3 regions of the Tepidibacter aestuarii genome follow, and region 3 is predicted to be linked to each of the others. Evidence: a T-box and tRNA genes for the amino acid it is inferred to sense, from the RefSeq annotation. Region 3 holds a T-box; the other regions hold tRNA genes.
What was found. A T-box is a leader RNA that pairs with one kind of tRNA and senses whether it is charged. The one in region 3 lies ahead of pheS (phenylalanine--tRNA ligase subunit alpha), so its partner is inferred to be a tRNA-Phe.

Region 1: it encodes a tRNA-Phe, which carries the amino acid that the T-box ahead of pheS (phenylalanine--tRNA ligase subunit alpha) is inferred to sense. The anticodon was not compared.
Region 2: it encodes a tRNA-Phe, which carries the amino acid that the T-box ahead of pheS (phenylalanine--tRNA ligase subunit alpha) is inferred to sense. The anticodon was not compared.

The regions. Positions count from the first base shown of each region.
Region 1 covers NZ_OW235315.1:3,364,117-3,369,777, forward strand. Annotated here, with positions in the region: rRNA gene M2214_RS16245 (23S ribosomal RNA) at 1-2,206, opposite strand, end outside; rRNA gene M2214_RS16250 (16S ribosomal RNA) at 2,339-3,854, opposite strand; tRNA gene M2214_RS16255 (tRNA-Met) at 3,953-4,029, opposite strand; tRNA gene M2214_RS16260 (tRNA-Phe) at 4,041-4,116, opposite strand; tRNA gene M2214_RS16265 (tRNA-Ile) at 4,123-4,199, opposite strand; tRNA gene M2214_RS16270 (tRNA-Ile) at 4,215-4,291, opposite strand; tRNA gene M2214_RS16275 (tRNA-Pro) at 4,297-4,373, opposite strand; tRNA gene M2214_RS16280 (tRNA-Trp) at 4,393-4,468, opposite strand; tRNA gene M2214_RS16285 (tRNA-Ile) at 4,475-4,551, opposite strand; tRNA gene M2214_RS16290 (tRNA-Ile) at 4,567-4,643, opposite strand; tRNA gene M2214_RS16295 (tRNA-Pro) at 4,649-4,725, opposite strand; tRNA gene M2214_RS16300 (tRNA-Ser) at 4,740-4,830, opposite strand; tRNA gene M2214_RS16305 (tRNA-Ser) at 4,850-4,938, opposite strand; tRNA gene M2214_RS16310 (tRNA-Lys) at 4,948-5,023, opposite strand; tRNA gene M2214_RS16315 (tRNA-Gln) at 5,033-5,108, opposite strand; tRNA gene M2214_RS16320 (tRNA-Arg) at 5,114-5,190, opposite strand; tRNA gene M2214_RS16325 (tRNA-Gly) at 5,197-5,270, opposite strand; tRNA gene M2214_RS16330 (tRNA-Tyr) at 5,281-5,366, opposite strand; tRNA gene M2214_RS16335 (tRNA-Thr) at 5,373-5,447, opposite strand; tRNA gene M2214_RS16340 (tRNA-Asp) at 5,485-5,561, opposite strand; tRNA gene M2214_RS16345 (tRNA-Val) at 5,569-5,644, opposite strand; tRNA gene M2214_RS16350 (tRNA-Glu) at 5,654-5,661, opposite strand, start outside.
Region 2 covers NZ_OW235315.1:3,098,834-3,104,494, reverse strand. Annotated here, with positions in the region: tRNA gene M2214_RS15135 (tRNA-Ala) at 25-100, shown strand; rRNA gene M2214_RS15130 (23S ribosomal RNA) at 159-3,079, shown strand; tRNA gene M2214_RS15125 (tRNA-Gly) at 3,128-3,201, shown strand; rRNA gene rrf (5S ribosomal RNA) at 3,205-3,321, shown strand; tRNA gene M2214_RS15115 (tRNA-Asn) at 3,326-3,400, shown strand; tRNA gene M2214_RS15110 (tRNA-Leu) at 3,409-3,497, shown strand; tRNA gene M2214_RS15105 (tRNA-Met) at 3,504-3,579, shown strand; tRNA gene M2214_RS15100 (tRNA-Glu) at 3,584-3,658, shown strand; tRNA gene M2214_RS15095 (tRNA-Val) at 3,668-3,743, shown strand; tRNA gene M2214_RS15090 (tRNA-Asp) at 3,751-3,827, shown strand; tRNA gene M2214_RS15085 (tRNA-Thr) at 3,857-3,931, shown strand; tRNA gene M2214_RS15080 (tRNA-Tyr) at 3,938-4,023, shown strand; tRNA gene M2214_RS15075 (tRNA-Ile) at 4,032-4,108, shown strand; tRNA gene M2214_RS15070 (tRNA-Phe) at 4,118-4,193, shown strand; rRNA gene rrf (5S ribosomal RNA) at 4,209-4,325, shown strand; rRNA gene M2214_RS15060 (16S ribosomal RNA) at 4,684-5,661, shown strand, end outside.
Region 3 covers NZ_OW235315.1:647,992-653,652, reverse strand. Annotated here, with positions in the region: gene M2214_RS03120 (DUF3656 domain-containing U32 family peptidase) at 1-622, opposite strand, end outside; gene M2214_RS03115 (cell division protein ZapA) at 703-1,206, opposite strand; gene pheT (phenylalanine--tRNA ligase subunit beta) at 1,267-3,648, opposite strand; gene pheS (phenylalanine--tRNA ligase subunit alpha) at 3,661-4,680, opposite strand; T-box leader at 4,737-4,952, opposite strand; gene M2214_RS03100 (response regulator transcription factor) at 5,302-5,661, opposite strand, start outside.

The DNA of each region.
Region 1 (5,661 bases), 910 kb from region 3:
CAAGGGTGGTATCCCAAGGATGACTCCACGAAAACTGGCGTTCTCGTATCTCAGTCTCCCACCTATCCTGTACATGTAATATCGAAATCCAATGCCAGGCTACAGTAAAGCTCCATGGGGTCTTTCCGTCCTGTCGCAGGTATCCGGCATCTTCACCGGAATTACAATTTCACCGAGTCTTTTGTTGAGACAGTGCCCAAATCGTTACGCCTTTCGTGCGGGTCGGAACTTACCCGACAAGGAATTTCGCTACCTTAGGACCGTTATAGTTACGGCCGCCGTTTACTGGGGCTTAAGTTCAATGCTTCGACTAATGTCTAACACATCCCCTTAACCTTCCAGCACCGGGCAGGCGTCAGCTCCTATACATCGTCTTTCGACTTAGCAGAAACCTATGTTTTTGGTAAACAGTCGCTTGGGCCTATTCTCTGCGGCCTCTTCGGGCATACACCCTAATGAGGCACCCCTTATCCCTAAGTTACGGGGTCATTTTGCCGAGTTCCTTAACAAAAGTTCTCTCGCTAGCCTTAGAATTCTCTTCTCACCCACCTGTGTCGGTTTGCGGTACGGGTACCTTTAATCTCAGTAGAGGCTTTTCTTGGCAGCATGAAATCGACTACTTCGCTACTTAAATTTCGCTCCCCATCACACCTCAGGATTGCACCGACGGATTTGCCTATCAATGCTCCCTTAATGCTTGGACCTACATATCCAATAGTAGGATAGCCTATCCTTCTGCGTCACCCCATTCTTCAAACGATTATCGGTAGTACAGGAATCTCAACCTGTTGTCCATCACCTACGCCTTTCGGCCTCGGCTTAGGTCCCGACTAACCCTGAGCGGACGAACCTTCCTCAGGAAACCTTGGGTTTTCGGCCCGTAGGATTCTCACCTACGTCTCGCTACTCATGCCAACATTCTCTCTTCACTGCAGTCCACTAGTCCTTCCGGTCTAGCTTCAACCCGCAGTGAATGCTCCCCTACCCATTGACAAAGTCAATGCCGTAGCTTCGGTAGTAAGTTTTAGCCCCGATAATTTTCGGCGCAGGATCACTCGACCAGTGAGCTATTACGCACTCTTTGAATGAATGGCTGCTTCTAAGCCAACATCCTGGTTGTCTGTGCAATCCCACATCCTTTACCACTTAACTTACATTTAGGGACCTTAGCTGACGGTCTGGGCTGTTTCCCTCTCGACTATGAATCTTATCACCCACAGTCTGACTCCCAAGCAAAAGATAAAGGCATTCGGAGTTTGATAGTCTTCGGTAACCCACAGGGCCCCTAGGACATTCAGTGCTCTACCTCCTCATCTCTAAGCTTGAGGCTAGCCCTAAAGCTATTTCGGGGAGAACCAGCTATCTCCGAGCTCGATTGGAATTTCACCTCTACCCACAGCTCATCCCCGCACTTTTCAACGTGCGTGGGTTCGGACCTCCACGAAATTTTACTTTCGCTTCATCCTGGCCATGGGTAGGTCGCTCGGTTTCGGGTCTACGACAAGTAACTGAATCGCCCAGTTAAGACTCGCTTTCGCTACGGCTCCAGACCCTAAGTCCTTAACCTTGCTACTTATCGTAACTCGTTGGCCCGTTCTACAAAAAGTACGCGGTCACACTAAAAATGTGCTCCCACAGCTTGTAGGCATAGGGTTTCAGGTTCTATTTCACTCCCCTTCCGGGGTTCTTTTCACCTTTCCCTCACGGTACTATACGCTATCGGTCACCAAGAAGTATTTAGCCTTGGGGGGTGGTCCCCCCAGCTTCCCACAGGGTTTCACGTGTCCCGTGGTACTCTGGAGTATGCTCGAAAGTCTTCTTGTTTAATCTACAGGACTATTACCTTCTATGGTGGGTCTTTCCAAACCTCTTCGACTACAATACCTCTTTCTTGTGAGCATATCCGCAACCCCTATGAAGAAAACTTCATAGGTTTGGGCTCTTCCCCTTTCGCTCGCCGCTACTTAGGGAATCGATTTTTCTTTCTCTTCCTCGAGGTACTTAGATGTTTCAGTTCCCTCGGTTCCCCTCCTTAGACTATGTATTCATCTAAGGATACCTAGACATTACTCTAGGTGGGTTTCCCCATTCGGAAATCTCCGGATCAAAGATTGCTTGCATCTCCCCGAAGCTTATCGCAGCTTACCACGTCCTTCATCGGCTCTTGGTGCCAAGGCATCCGCCCTACGCCCTTAATAACTTAACCTAAATTTATTTAAATCTGTTCAATTTTCAAAGTACTAAAGTACGTCGCCAACGAATTAAAAATTCCGTTGCTCAAAGTACTAATTTTGAGGAATAAACCCTCAAAATTAAACAGTAGGTTATTTCTCCTTAGAAAGGAGGTGATCCAGCCGCACCTTCCGATACGGCTACCTTGTTACGACTTCACCCCAGTCATTGATTTCACCTTCGGCAGATTCCTCCTTACGGTTGGATATCTGACTTCGGGCGCCCCCAACTTCCGTGGTGTGACGGGCGGTGTGTACAAGACCCGGGAACGCATTCACCGCGACATTCTGATTCGCGATTACTAGTAACTCCAGCTTCATGCAGGCGAGTTTCAGCCTGCAATCCGAACTGAGACTAGCTTTAAGAGATTAGCTTGACCTCGCGGTTTCGCAACTCTCTGTACTAGCCATTGTAGCACGTGTGTAGCCCTAAGCATAAGGGGCATGATGATTTGACGTCATCCCCACCTTCCTCCGAGTTATCCTCGGCAGTCTCTCTAGAGTGCCCATCCAAAATGCTGGCAACTAAAGATAAGGGTTGCGCTCGTTGCGGGACTTAACCCAACATCTCACGACACGAGCTGACGACAACCATGCACCACCTGTCACCTCAGTCCCCGAAGGGAAAGCTTCGATTAAGAAGCGGTCTGAGGGATGTCAAGCTTAGGTAAGGTTCTTCGCGTTGCTTCGAATTAAACCACATGCTCCGCTACTTGTGCGGGTCCCCGTCAATTCCTTTGAGTTTCACTCTTGCGAGCGTACTCCCCAGGCGGAGTGCTTAATGCGTTAGCTGCGGCACCGAGGGGGGTAACCCCCGACACCTAGCACTCATCGTTTACGGCGTGGACTACCAGGGTATCTAATCCTGTTCGCTCCCCACGCTTTCGTGCCTCAGCGTCAGTTACAGTCCAGAGAGCCGCCTTCGCAACTGGTATTCCTCCTAATATCTACGCATTTCACCGCTACACTAGGAATTCTACTCTCCTCTCCTGCACTCAAGCCCTGCAGTTTCAAAAGCTTACTACGGTTGAGCCGTAGCCTTTCACTTCTGACTTACAAGGCCGCCTACGCACCCTTTACGCCCAGTAATTCCGGATAACGCTTGCCCCCTACGTATTACCGCGGCTGCTGGCACGTAGTTAGCCGGGGCTTCCTCCTAAGGTACCGTCATTATCTTCCCTTAGGACAGAGCTTTACGACCCGAAGGCCTTCATCGCTCACGCGGCGTTGCTGCATCAGGGTTTCCCCCATTGTGCAATATTCCCCACTGCTGCCTCCCGTAGGAGTCTGGACCGTGTCTCAGTTCCAGTGTGGCCGATCACCCTCTCAGGTCGGCTACCCATCGTCGCCTTGGTAAGCTTTTACCTCACCAACTAGCTAATGGGACGCGGGTCCATCCTATACCGCTAACGCTTTGACATTTCTAAGATGCCTTAAAAATGTGTTATCTCGTATTAGCATATCTTTCGATATGTTATCCGTGTGTATAGGGCAGGTTACCCACGCGTTACTCACCCGTCCGCCGCTAAGATTAAAAAGCAAGCTTTTTAATCTCCGCTCGACTTGCATGTGTTAGGCACGCCGCCAGCGTTCATCCTGAGCCAGGATCAAACTCTTAAATAAAAGTTTGTCAGTACTCAGTAAACTGACTTTATGTGTTGTTTCCGAAAATCACTGTTGTGATTTATTTATAACCTACTGTTTAATTTTCAAGGTTCACTTGGTAGCGGCAACTAGATTCGAACTAGTGACCTTTCGGGTATGAACCGAACGCTCTAGCCAACTGAGCTATGCCGCCACACTAATTCATGGTGCCCAGAGGCGGAATCGAACCACCGACACGGGGATTTTCAGTCCCCTGCTCTACCGACTGAGCTATCTGGGCATAAAGTGGTGGGCCTTCAGGGACTCGAACCCCAGACCTACCGGTTATGAGCCGGGCGCTCTAACCAACTGAGCTAAAGGCCCACTTTATTATATATATGGTGGGCTTAGCTGGACTCGAACCAGCGACCTCACGCTTATCAGGCGTGCGCTCTAACCACCTGAGCTATAAGCCCTTACTTGGTCGAGGTGGAGGGACTCGAACCCCCGGCCCCATGGTCCCAAACCACGTGCGCTACCAAACTGCGCTACACCTCGATATTTAAATAAAAAGTTTTGGCAGGGGTGACAGGACTTGAACCCACGACATACGGTTTTGGAGACCGTCGTTCTACCAACTGAACTACACCCCTATAAAGTGGTGGGCCTTCAGGGACTCGAACCCCAGACCTACCGGTTATGAGCCGGGCGCTCTAACCAACTGAGCTAAAGGCCCACTTTATTGTATATATGGTGGGCTTAGCTGGACTCGAACCAGCGACCTCACGCTTATCAGGCGTGCGCTCTAACCACCTGAGCTATAAGCCCTTACTTGGTCGAGGTGGAGGGACTCGAACCCCCGGCCCCATGGTCCCAAACCACGTGCGCTACCAAACTGCGCTACACCTCGATACTTAAATAAAATGGCGGAGAAGGAGGGATTTGAACCCTCGCGCCCCGTAAAAGACCTACTCCCTTAGCAGGGGAGCCTCTTCAGCCACTTGAGTACTTCTCCATTTTAATTATGTTGTTTTTGGCGGAGGAGGTGGGATTTGAACCCACGGCCCCTTTCGGAGTCACTGGTTTTCAAGACCAGCTCCTTAAGCCACTCGGACACCCCTCCGCGTTTTTTTGGTGACCCATCCGCGACTCGAACGCGGGACACCCTGATTAAAAGTCAGGTGCTCTACCGACTGAGCTAATGGGTCAAATTAAATTGGCTGGGGATGCTGGACTCGAACCAACGCATGCAGGAATCAAAATCCTGAGCCTTACCGACTTGGCGAATCCCCAGTATATGGCGTGCCTGCAGGGATTCGAACCCCGGACACGTGGCTTAGAAGGCCACTGCTCTATCCAACTGAGCTACAGGCACATATTTTGGAGCGGGTGAAGGGAGTCGAACCCTCGCAGCCGGCTTGGAAGGCCGGAACTCTACCACTGAGCTACACCCGCATATTTTATTTGGTGGAGGGGACTGGATTCGAACCAGTGAAAGCGATGCTAACAGATTTACAGTCTGCCCCCTTTGGCCAACTCGGGAACCCCTCCATGTTTTGGAGCTAGTGATAGGAATCGAACCTACAACCTGCTGATTACAAGTCAGCTGCTCTACCGTTGAGCCACACTAGCACTTTTTTATTTTTTCAAATATCCCAATTTAATTATTTGGCGACCTGGAAGGGACTCGAACCCTCGACCTCCAGCGTGACAGGCTGGCATTCTAACCAACTGAACTACCAGGCCGAATAATTGGTGGGCTCAACAGGGCTCGAACCTGTGACCCCCTGCTTGTAAGGCAGGTGCTCTCCCAGCTGAGCTATGAGCCCAATTATTAATGGTGACC
Region 2 (5,661 bases), 1.2 Mb from region 3:
TTAAAACTCTTAAAAATACAATATGGGGGCGTAGCTCAGTTGGGAGAGCACTTGCCTTGCAAGCAAGGGGTCAGGAGTTCGACTCTCCTCGTCTCCACCATTTAGTATTTTATATACTACTTAGTACTTTGAAAATTGAACAGATTTAAATAAATTTAGGTTAAGTTATTAAGGGCGTAGGGCGGATGCCTTGGCACCAAGAGCCGATGAAGGACGTGGTAAGCTGCGATAAGCTTCGGGGAGATGCAAGCAATCTTTGATCCGGAGATTTCCGAATGGGGAAACCCACCTAGAGTAATGTCTAGGTATCCTTAGATGAATACATAGTCTAAGGAGGGGAACCGAGGGAACTGAAACATCTAAGTACCTCGAGGAAGAGAAAGAAAAATCGATTCCCTAAGTAGCGGCGAGCGAAAGGGGAAGAGCCCAAACCTATGAAGTTTTCTTCATAGGGGTTGCGGATATGCTCACAAGAAAGAGGTATTGTAGTCGAAGAGGTTTGGAAAGACCCACCATAGAAGGTAATAGTCCTGTAGATTAAACAAGAAGACTTTCGAGCATACTCCAGAGTACCACGGGACACGTGAAACCCTGTGGGAAGCTGGGGGGACCACCCCCCAAGGCTAAATACTTCTTGGTGACCGATAGCGTATAGTACCGTGAGGGAAAGGTGAAAAGAACCCCGGAAGGGGAGTGAAATAGAACCTGAAACCCTATGCCTACAAGCTGTGGGAGCACATTTTTAGTGTGACCGCGTACTTTTTGTAGAACGGGCCAACGAGTTACGATAAGTAGCAAGGTTAAGGACTTAGGGTCTGGAGCCGTAGCGAAAGCGAGTCTTAACTGGGCGATTCAGTTACTTGTCGTAGACCCGAAACCGAGCGACCTACCCATGGCCAGGATGAAGCGAAAGTAAAATTTCGTGGAGGTCCGAACCCACGCACGTTGAAAAGTGCGGGGATGAGCTGTGGGTAGAGGTGAAATTCCAATCGAGCTCGGAGATAGCTGGTTCTCCCCGAAATAGCTTTAGGGCTAGCCTCAAGCTTAGAGATGAGGAGGTAGAGCACTGAATGTCCTAGGGGCCCTGTGGGTTACCGAAGACTATCAAACTCCGAATGCCTTTATCTTTTGCTTGGGAGTCAGACTGTGGGTGATAAGATTCATAGTCGAGAGGGAAACAGCCCAGACCGTCAGCTAAGGTCCCTAAATGTAAGTTAAGTGGTAAAGGATGTGGGATTGCACAGACAACCAGGATGTTGGCTTAGAAGCAGCCATTCATTCAAAGAGTGCGTAATAGCTCACTGGTCGAGTGATCCTGCGCCGAAAATTATCGGGGCTAAAACTTACTACCGAAGCTACGGCATTGACTTTGTCAATGGGTAGGGGAGCATTCACTGCGGGTTGAAGCTAGACCGGAAGGACTAGTGGACTGCAGTGAAGAGAGAATGTTGGCATGAGTAGCGAGACGTAGGTGAGAATCCTACGGGCCGAAAACCCAAGGTTTCCTGAGGAAGGTTCGTCCGCTCAGGGTTAGTCGGGACCTAAGCCGAGGCCGAAAGGCGTAGGTGATGGACAACAGGTTGAGATTCCTGTACTACCGATAATCGTTTGAAGAATGGGGTGACGCAGAAGGATAGGCTATCCTACTATTGGATATGTAGGTCCAAGCATTAAGGGAGCATTGATAGGCAAATCCGTCGGTGCAATCCTGAGGTGTGATGGGGAGCGAAATTTAAGTAGCGAAGTAGTCGATTTCATGCTGCCAAGAAAAGCCTCTACTGAGATTAAAGGTACCCGTACCGCAAACCGACACAGGTGGGTGAGAAGAGAATTCTAAGGCTAGCGAGAGAACTTTTGTTAAGGAACTCGGCAAAATGACCCCGTAACTTAGGGATAAGGGGTGCCTCATTAGGGTGTATGCCCGAAGAGGCCGCAGAGAATAGGCCCAAGCGACTGTTTACCAAAAACATAGGTTTCTGCTAAGTCGAAAGACGATGTATAGGAGCTGACGCCTGCCCGGTGCTGGAAGGTTAAGGGGATGTGTTAGACATTAGTCGAAGCATTGAACTTAAGCCCCAGTAAACGGCGGCCGTAACTATAACGGTCCTAAGGTAGCGAAATTCCTTGTCGGGTAAGTTCCGACCCGCACGAAAGGCGTAACGATTTGGGCACTGTCTCAACAAAAGACTCGGTGAAATTGTAATTCCGGTGAAGATGCCGGATACCTGCGACAGGACGGAAAGACCCCATGGAGCTTTACTGTAGCCTGGCATTGGATTTCGATATTACATGTACAGGATAGGTGGGAGACTGAGATACGAGAACGCCAGTTTTCGTGGAGTCATCCTTGGGATACCACCCTTGTAATATTGAGATTCTAACCATAGACCATGAATCTGGTCTTGGGACACTGTCAGGTGGACAGTTTGACTGGGGCGGTCGCCTCCCAAAATGTAACGGAGGCGCCCAAAGGTTCCCTCAGCACGGTCGGAAATCGTGCGAAGAGTGCAAAGGCAAAAGGGAGCTTGATTGCAAGACATACAGGTCGAGCAAGGACGAAAGTCGGGCTTAGTGATCCGGTGGTTCCGCGTGGAAGGGCCATCGCTCAACGGATAAAAGCTACCCTGGGGATAACAGGCTTATCTCCCCCAAGAGTCCACATCGACGGGGAGGTTTGGCACCTCGATGTCGGCTCATCACATCCTGGGGCTGTAGTAGGTCCCAAGGGTTGGGCTGTTCGCCCATTAAAGTGGTACGCGAGCTGGGTTCAGAACGTCGTGAGACAGTTCGGTCCCTATCCGTCGCAGGCGTAGGAAATTTGAGAGGAGCTGTCCTTAGTACGAGAGGACCGGGATGGACATACCTCTGGTGCACCAGTTGTCACGCCAGTGGCATAGCTGGGTAGCTATGTATGGAATGGATAAGCGCTGAAAGCATCTAAGCGCGAAGCCAACCTCAAGATAAGATTTCCCATCTTTATGAGTAAGATCCCAGGAAGACTACCTGGTTGATAGGTTCAAGGTGTAAGCTCAGTAATGAGTTCAGCTGATGAATACTAATAGATCGAGGACTTAACCAAATTTTAAATCTGGTCAATTTTGAAAGTATTAATCTTAATACTTAATATGCGGGTGTAGCTCAGTGGTAGAGTTCCGGCCTTCCAAGCCGGCTGCGAGGGTTCGACTCCCTTCACCCGCTCCAATATGTGGTTATTATAGCAAAGAGGATACACCTGTTCCCATTCCGAACACAGAAGTTAAGCTCTTTAGCGCTGATGGTACTTGGGGGGCAGCCCCCTGGGAGAGTAAGACGTAGCCACGTATGTTCCAAGGTAGCTCAATGGTGGAGCAATCGGCTGTTAACCGATAGGCTGTGGGTTCGAGCCCCACCCTTGGAGCCAAAAAAAATGCCGAGGTGGCGGAACTGGCAGACGCACAGGACTTAAAATCCTGCGGTCCTTACAGATCGTACCGGTTCGATTCCGGTCCTCGGCACCACAATAACGCGGGATGGAGCAGTTGGCAGCTCGTCGGGCTCATAACCCGAAGGTCGTAGGTTCAAGTCCTGCTCCCGCAACCAGTATGGCCCCTTGGTCAAGCGGTTAAGACACCGCCCTTTCACGGCGGTAACAGGGGTTCGATTCCCCTAGGGGTCACCATTAATAATTGGGCTCATAGCTCAGCTGGGAGAGCACCTGCCTTACAAGCAGGGGGTCACAGGTTCGAGCCCTGTTGAGCCCACCAATTATTTGGCCTGGTAGTTCAGTTGGTTAGAATGCCAGCCTGTCACGCTGGAGGTCGAGGGTTCGAGTCCCTTCCAGGTCGCCAAAAAAATACTTTTAAAATAAATAATATACGCTAGTGTGGCTCAACGGTAGAGCAGCTGACTTGTAATCAGCAGGTTGTAGGTTCGATTCCTATCACTAGCTCCAAAATATGGAGGGGTTCCCGAGTTGGCCAAAGGGGGCAGACTGTAAATCTGTTAGCATCGCTTTCACTGGTTCGAATCCAGTCCCCTCCACCAAAAAAAGTGGGCCTTTAGCTCAGTTGGTTAGAGCGCCCGGCTCATAACCGGTAGGTCTGGGGTTCGAGTCCCTGAAGGCCCACCACTTTTTTTTGCCCAGATAGCTCAGTCGGTAGAGCAGGGGACTGAAAATCCCCGTGTCGGTGGTTCGATTCCGCCTCTGGGCACCAAAATTAAAAAGATTATGTGGTTATTATAGCAAGGAGGATACACCTGTTCCCATTCCGAACACAGAAGTTAAGCTCCTTAGCGCCGATGGTACTTGGGGGGCAGCCCCCTGGGAGAGTAGGACGTAGCCACGTAATCTTTTTTTATAAAGTTTTAATTATGATTGATGAGTTTAATAGTATATTTCGAGTGAATGATAAAAAAGCCTTTCTTTGAAAGATTATATATAGAGATTTTTTTGAAATTCGTAACGGAAATTATACTTATATGCAATTCAAATAGGAATACAAATTCTTACTCATTATAAAAAAACTTTTAAAAAAGTATTGACGAATATGTCGAAAGATGATATATTATTACATGTCCTCGAAAACGAGGCAAACAAGAAACACAAAATGAACTTTGAAAATTAAACAGTAGGTTATAAATAAATCACAACAGTGATTTTCGGAAACAACACATAAAGTCAGTTTACTGAGTACTGACAAACTTTTATTTAAGAGTTTGATCCTGGCTCAGGATGAACGCTGGCGGCGTGCCTAACACATGCAAGTCGAGCGGAGATTAAAAAGCTTGCTTTTTAATCTTAGCGGCGGACGGGTGAGTAACGCGTGGGTAACCTGCCCTATACACACGGATAACATATCGAAAGATATGCTAATACGAGATAACACATTTTTAAGGCATCTTAGAAATGTCAAAGCGTTAGCGGTATAGGATGGACCCGCGTCCCATTAGCTAGTTGGTGAGGTAAAAGCTTACCAAGGCGACGATGGGTAGCCGACCTGAGAGGGTGATCGGCCACACTGGAACTGAGACACGGTCCAGACTCCTACGGGAGGCAGCAGTGGGGAATATTGCACAATGGGGGAAACCCTGATGCAGCAACGCCGCGTGAGCGATGAAGGCCTTCGGGTCGTAAAGCTCTGTCCTAAGGGAAGATAATGACGGTACCTTAGGAGGAAGCCCCGGCTAACTACGTGCCAGCAGCCGCGGTAATACGTAGGGGGCAAGCGTTATCCGGAATTACTGGGCGTAAAGGGTGCGTAGGCGGCCTTGTAAGTCAGAAGTGAAAGGCTACGGCTCAACCGTAGTAAGCTTTTGAAACTGCAGGGCTTGAGTGCAGGAGAGGAGAGTAGAATTCCTAGTGTAGCGGTGAAATGCGTAGATATTAGGAGGAATACCAGTTGCGAAGGCGGCTCTCTGGACTGTAACTGACGCTGAGGCACGAAAGCGTGGGGAGCGAACAGGATTAGATACCCTGGTAGTCCACGCCGTAAACGATGAGTGCTAGGTGTCGGGGGTTACCCCCCTCGGTGCCGCAGCTAACGCATTAAGCACTCCGCCTGGGGAGTACGCTCGCAAGAGTGAAACTCAAAGGAATTGACGGGGACCCGCACAAGTAGCGGAGCATGTGGTTTAATTCGAAGCAACGCGAAGAACCTTACCTAAGCTTGACATCCCTCAGAC
Region 3 (5,661 bases):
TATTACTCTTATCTATTAAATCGTATACTTTTCTACAAGGTTGAGCACATCTTCCTCTATTTCCAGATCTTCCTCCTATCATACTACTCATGAGACATTGTCCTGAGTAGCATACACATAAAGCACCATGTACAAATACTTCTATATCTACAGAAGTATTCTTAGATATATACTCTATCTCACCTATTTCAAGTTCTCTTGCAAGTACAACTCTTTTAAATCCTAATTTTTCTAAGTATTTTACATCTTCAAATGAATGAGCAACCATTTGTGTACTTGCGTGTATTTCAAAATCAGGGAAATGTTCTTTAACTAATTTTGTCATACCTATATCTTGAAGTATAAGTGCATCTACATCTATGTTGTATAAAAAGTTTACATATTTCAAAAAGTAACTTATTTCATTTTCTTTTATAAGAGTATTTACAGTTACATATACCTTAACATCTCTTATATGTGCATATTCAACTGCTTGCTTCATTTCCTCTGTATCAAAATTATTAGCCGATGCTCTTGCTCCAAAATTCTTACCTCCAAGATATACAGCATTTGCTCCATTTGATACTGCTGCTCTTAAAGCATCAAAACTTCCAACTGGTGCTAACAGTTCTATATTACTCAAGTTATCAACTCCTACGTTATTATTTAATCTATTATACAGAATAAAACCTCCAGGTTTATTTTTCCTGGAGGTATTATTCTTTATTCCTTTTCTTCTAATTCAACGATTTTCATCTGCATATCATACAGCCTATTTTGAAAATTATTTGCTATTTCTTCAGCTTCTGCAAGTCTTTGTTCTTGTTCTTTGAAGCTATCTTTTCTTTGTTCATACTCTTGTTTGACTGAAGTTAGTTCCTCTTTGTATTTTTCTAGTTCTTTTTCTAGTTCTTCTATTTTCTTATCTCTTTCACTTATGTCAGTTTGAAGCTCTATCAAAGTTGTGTTCGCATTTTCTAAATCTTGAAGAGGTTTTTTGTATTTAGTGTTAACTTCATCTAACTCGTATGAGCATTTGAAAAGTTCATCCGCTATATTCAATGTTGTCAAAACTGCTGCCATGGCTATACTCAAGCTAGGATTAGCCTTAACTACTTCCTGCATCTTGTCATCCACATAACTAGCAACTTTTAACAAATATTCCTTTGGCTCTTTCCCAACCATGTTATATTCTTGCCCATTTATTCTTACGGTAACTTTGTTCACCTTAACTCAGCCCCTTAGATATTTCTCTTTACTTCCTATTGTAAGTTTTTTTTAAGAATTTTACAATCTTAAATTAGCATTTATTTGTTCGCTAAGTTCTTTAAGTATATTTTCGTGAACTTTATTTACTTCTTCATCTGTAAGAGTATTATCTTTGCTTCTATATACTAAAGAATATGCAACAGATTTATAACCTTCTTCAATTTGCTCTCCCTTATATACATCGAATAATTTAAAACTCTCTACTAAACCTTGAGAATTCTTAGTAATTATATCCTCTATTTCCTTAACATAAACTTCATCTTTAATAAGAAGTGCTATATCTCTTGTCATAGCAGGATATTTAGGAAGTGGTGTATATAACTTTTCATCGTTTGCATAAGTTAATAATAGTTCAAAATCAAACTCAGCAGCGTATCCCCTCTTGCTTATATCATAGTTTTCTAATACATCAGGATGTAATTCTCCAAATACCCCTACTATATTATCATTGTATACTATGTTAGCACATCTTCCTGGGTGGAATGTAGTGTGATTTTTTTCAGGTAGTACTTCATAATTCTCAAATCCTATATTTTTGAACAATTCTTCAACTACACCCTTCATATCAAAGAAATCTATAGAATCTTTATACATAGATATACATATAGATTTTCTCTCAACAGGCATTATTTCATCCATAGGCATGAAAGTATTTCCTATTTCAAATGCTGCAAACTCTTCAACTTTTCTAGAATTATTTCTAGCTGCAACATCTAACATATTAGGTAACAGTGTAGTTCTCATAACGCTAGTTTCTTCACCTAGAGGATTTTTAATCTTTATAAAGTTTCTCTTTATAGAATCCTTTGAAAGATTTATTTTATCTACTCCTCTTGGACTTACAAATGAATAAGTTAATATTTCATTAAGACCCATAGAAACCAAACTACTCTTTATACCTTCTTCAAATAACTGCTCTATAGTTTGAAGACCCATAGTGTTATCTCCATATAGCATCTTAGATGGTATATTTTCATATCCATATATTCTAGCTACCTCTTCTAATACATCGGCTTCTTCCACCATATCAAGTCTAAAGCTTGGAACTGTAAGTTCAACTTTATCTTCAATTAGTTCGCACTTAAACTCTAAGCTTTCAAGTATCTCTACAAATTGATTAAGAGAAATATTCTCTCCTAATAGCTTGTTTATTCTTTGAGGTCTAACAGTTATCTTTTGCTCTTTTACAGGAGCATTATAGTTTTCTACTATTCCCTTTAATACAGTTCCTGCATTTAACTGCTCTATTAATTGTGCCGCTCTATTTATTGCAGTTTCAACTAAATTAACATCTATTCCTTTTTCAAACTTAGCAGATGCTTCTGTTCTTAAGTTAAGCTTCTTAGAAGTTCTTCTTATGCTATCAGCATCAAAGTTAGCACTTTCAAGAAGTATAGTCTTAGTATTATCACTAACTTCTGAATTTGCACCACCCATAACTCCAGCTATTGCAACTGATTTTTCTCCATTAGTTATTAAAAGCATATTGCTATCTAATGTTCTTTCAACATCATCTAATGTTGTAAACTTTTCTTCATCTTCAGCACGTCTTACAACTATAGTTTCCCTTCCTAACTTTTCTAAATCAAAAGCATGAAGCGGTTGCCCAAGCTCTAACATAACATAGTTAGTAATATCAACTATATTATTAATAGGTCTAACACCAGCTTCTATAAGTCTTCTTTGCATCCAGTATGGAGAAGCCTCTATTTTAACATTTTTTATTATTCTAGTAGCATATCTTCTACATAAATCTTCTTCTTCAATCTTTATATTAAACTCAGCTACATCATCTGACTCTTTAACCTCTATATTAGGATATTTAAGTTCTTTTCCTATTGTAACAGCAGCCTCTCTTGCAATACCTAAAATAGATAAGCAGTCTGGTCTATTTGAAGTTATTTCAAATTCTATTAAAGCATCATTTATACCAAGTACTTCTTTAACATCTGCTCCTAATTCGTACTCTTCATCTAATACATATATTCCATCTCTTTTGCTTTCTTCAATCATACTAAAAGGAATTCCAAGTTCTTCACTTGAACACATCATACCTTGAGATAATTCTCCTCTTAGTTTTCCTTTTTTGATTTTTATTCCACCAGGAAGCTTTGCTCCAACTAATGCAACAGGAATTAAATCTCCCTCTTTTACATTTTTTGCTCCAGTTACTATTTGAATAACTTCTGATCCAATATCAACCTTTGTAACTATTAACTTATCAGCATTTGGATGCTTAGTTATTTCTAATATTTTACCAACTGCAACCTTTTCTATATCTGCTCCAAAATACTCAACCTTTTCAACCTTTGATCCAGTCATAGTCATTTTATCAGCAAATTCTTGTGTATTCATATCTATATCAACATAGTCTCTAAGCCATTTAACAGGTACTAACATATCAACACTCCCTTAAAATTGATTTAAAAATCTCATATCGTTTTCAAATAATAATCTTATATCATCTATCTCATACTTAAGCATTGCTATTCTATCTACACCCATACCAAAAGCAAATCCGCTGTATTTTTCAGGATCTATTCCACAGTTTCTAAGCACGTTTGGATGAACCATTCCAGCTCCAAGTATTTCTATCCAACCTTCACCTTTACATACTGAACAACCTTCACCTTTACACTTAAAACAAGTCACATCAACCTCTGCACTTGGCTCTGTAAATGGGAAGTTATGTGGTCTAAATTTAGTCTTAGTGCTATCTCCAAATAATTGTCTAACAAATTCATTAAGAGCACCTTTAAGTTCTGCCATTGTAACATGCTCACCTATTACAAGTCCCTCTATTTGATGGAACATTGGAGAATGAGTAGCATCTGGTGCATCAAATCTAAAACATCTTCCAGGTGCTATTATCTTAATAGGTGGTGTAGTTGATTTCATAGTTCTTATTTGAACTGGAGATGTTTGAGTTCTAAGAAGTAAGTTGTCATCTATATAGAATGTATCACTAGTATCTCTTGACGGATGGTTCTTAGGAGCATTTAATGCATCAAAGTTATTAAATACTGTCTCAATCTCAGGTCCCTGAGCAACCTTAAATCCCATACCTGTGAATATATATTTAACCTCATCTATTATTTGAGTTATAGGATGCTTCTTTCCTACCTTAAATTCTTTACCAGGCATAGTAACATCTAAAACCTCTTCTTGTAACTTTGCATTTTTCTCTATAGTCTTTATCTCTTCTTTTTTAGAAACTATAGCGTCTTCAATCTCAGATCTTACCTCATTTGCAACCTTACCAATAACAGGTCTTTCCTCTGCTGATAACTTACCCATTCCTTTTAATATGTCAGTTATCTCGCCCTTTTTACCTAAGTACTTAACTCTTAAGCTTTCAATTTCATCCATTTTAACACATTCATTGATCTGTGCTAGGGCACTGTCTTTTATGTTAATTAATTGATCTTTCACTTAATTCACCCTTTCCTACAATAATATTTAGATATAAAAAAAGCCCTTCAATCCCTGAAAGGGACGAAAGACTTATATTCCGCGGTACCACCCTAATAGTCTATTAAATAGACCACTCGAAAGACTTAACGCGTCCAACGTTAAAACCTACTGTTATTTCAGTTTTAAAGCTCCAGAGTGAACTTCTCTTGGTATCTTAGGGAATAATTTCAGCTTTATATTCCTCTCTGGTCTAAGATGGTTCAAAATACTCTCTCTTTCACAGCTTTTATGTATTAAACTTTATGTTGCATTATATCATATTTTCAGATAATTTACAATAAGTTTTTAATTTATATTTCTAATGCAAAATATGTCTATGAAAATACCGTTCATACAATAGATATTTTGAAGAAACTAAGCCTTCGTCTTATGAATAATACTAAAATTTGCGAACTCCCTCGGTCAGACACACAAATTTCTTAACGTATTATTCAACGACAAAAGCTAAGTTCCTTAGCAAAATATCTAAAGGCATTCTCTAACATTTTTATAGACATATTTTTTGATTTTCTTTTTATTTATAGAATTGCATTTCATCTCACTTTTAAAAAAAAGATTTAAGCATTAACTTTTAAAAATTTAGTCTAAATTTTCTAACCTATATCCAATTTTATATATAGTTTTTATTTCATCAAATAAATCTAGTTTTTTCCTTATCTTTTGAATATGCATATCGACAGTTCTCGTTTCTCCTAGGTAGTCAAATCCCCATACTCTTTCTAAAATTATTTCTCTAGTTAAAGACATTCCTTTATTTACAATTAAAAGCTTTAACAGTTCAAACTCTTTGCAAGCCAAATCAATAACCTTACCACTTTTCTTTACTACTCTTTCATCTAAAGAAATCTCTAGATCCTTCAATAATACATGATCGTTCTTTCTTCCATAACGTCTTAATACAGATTCAATTCTAGCTAAAAGTTCTATACATTCAAATGG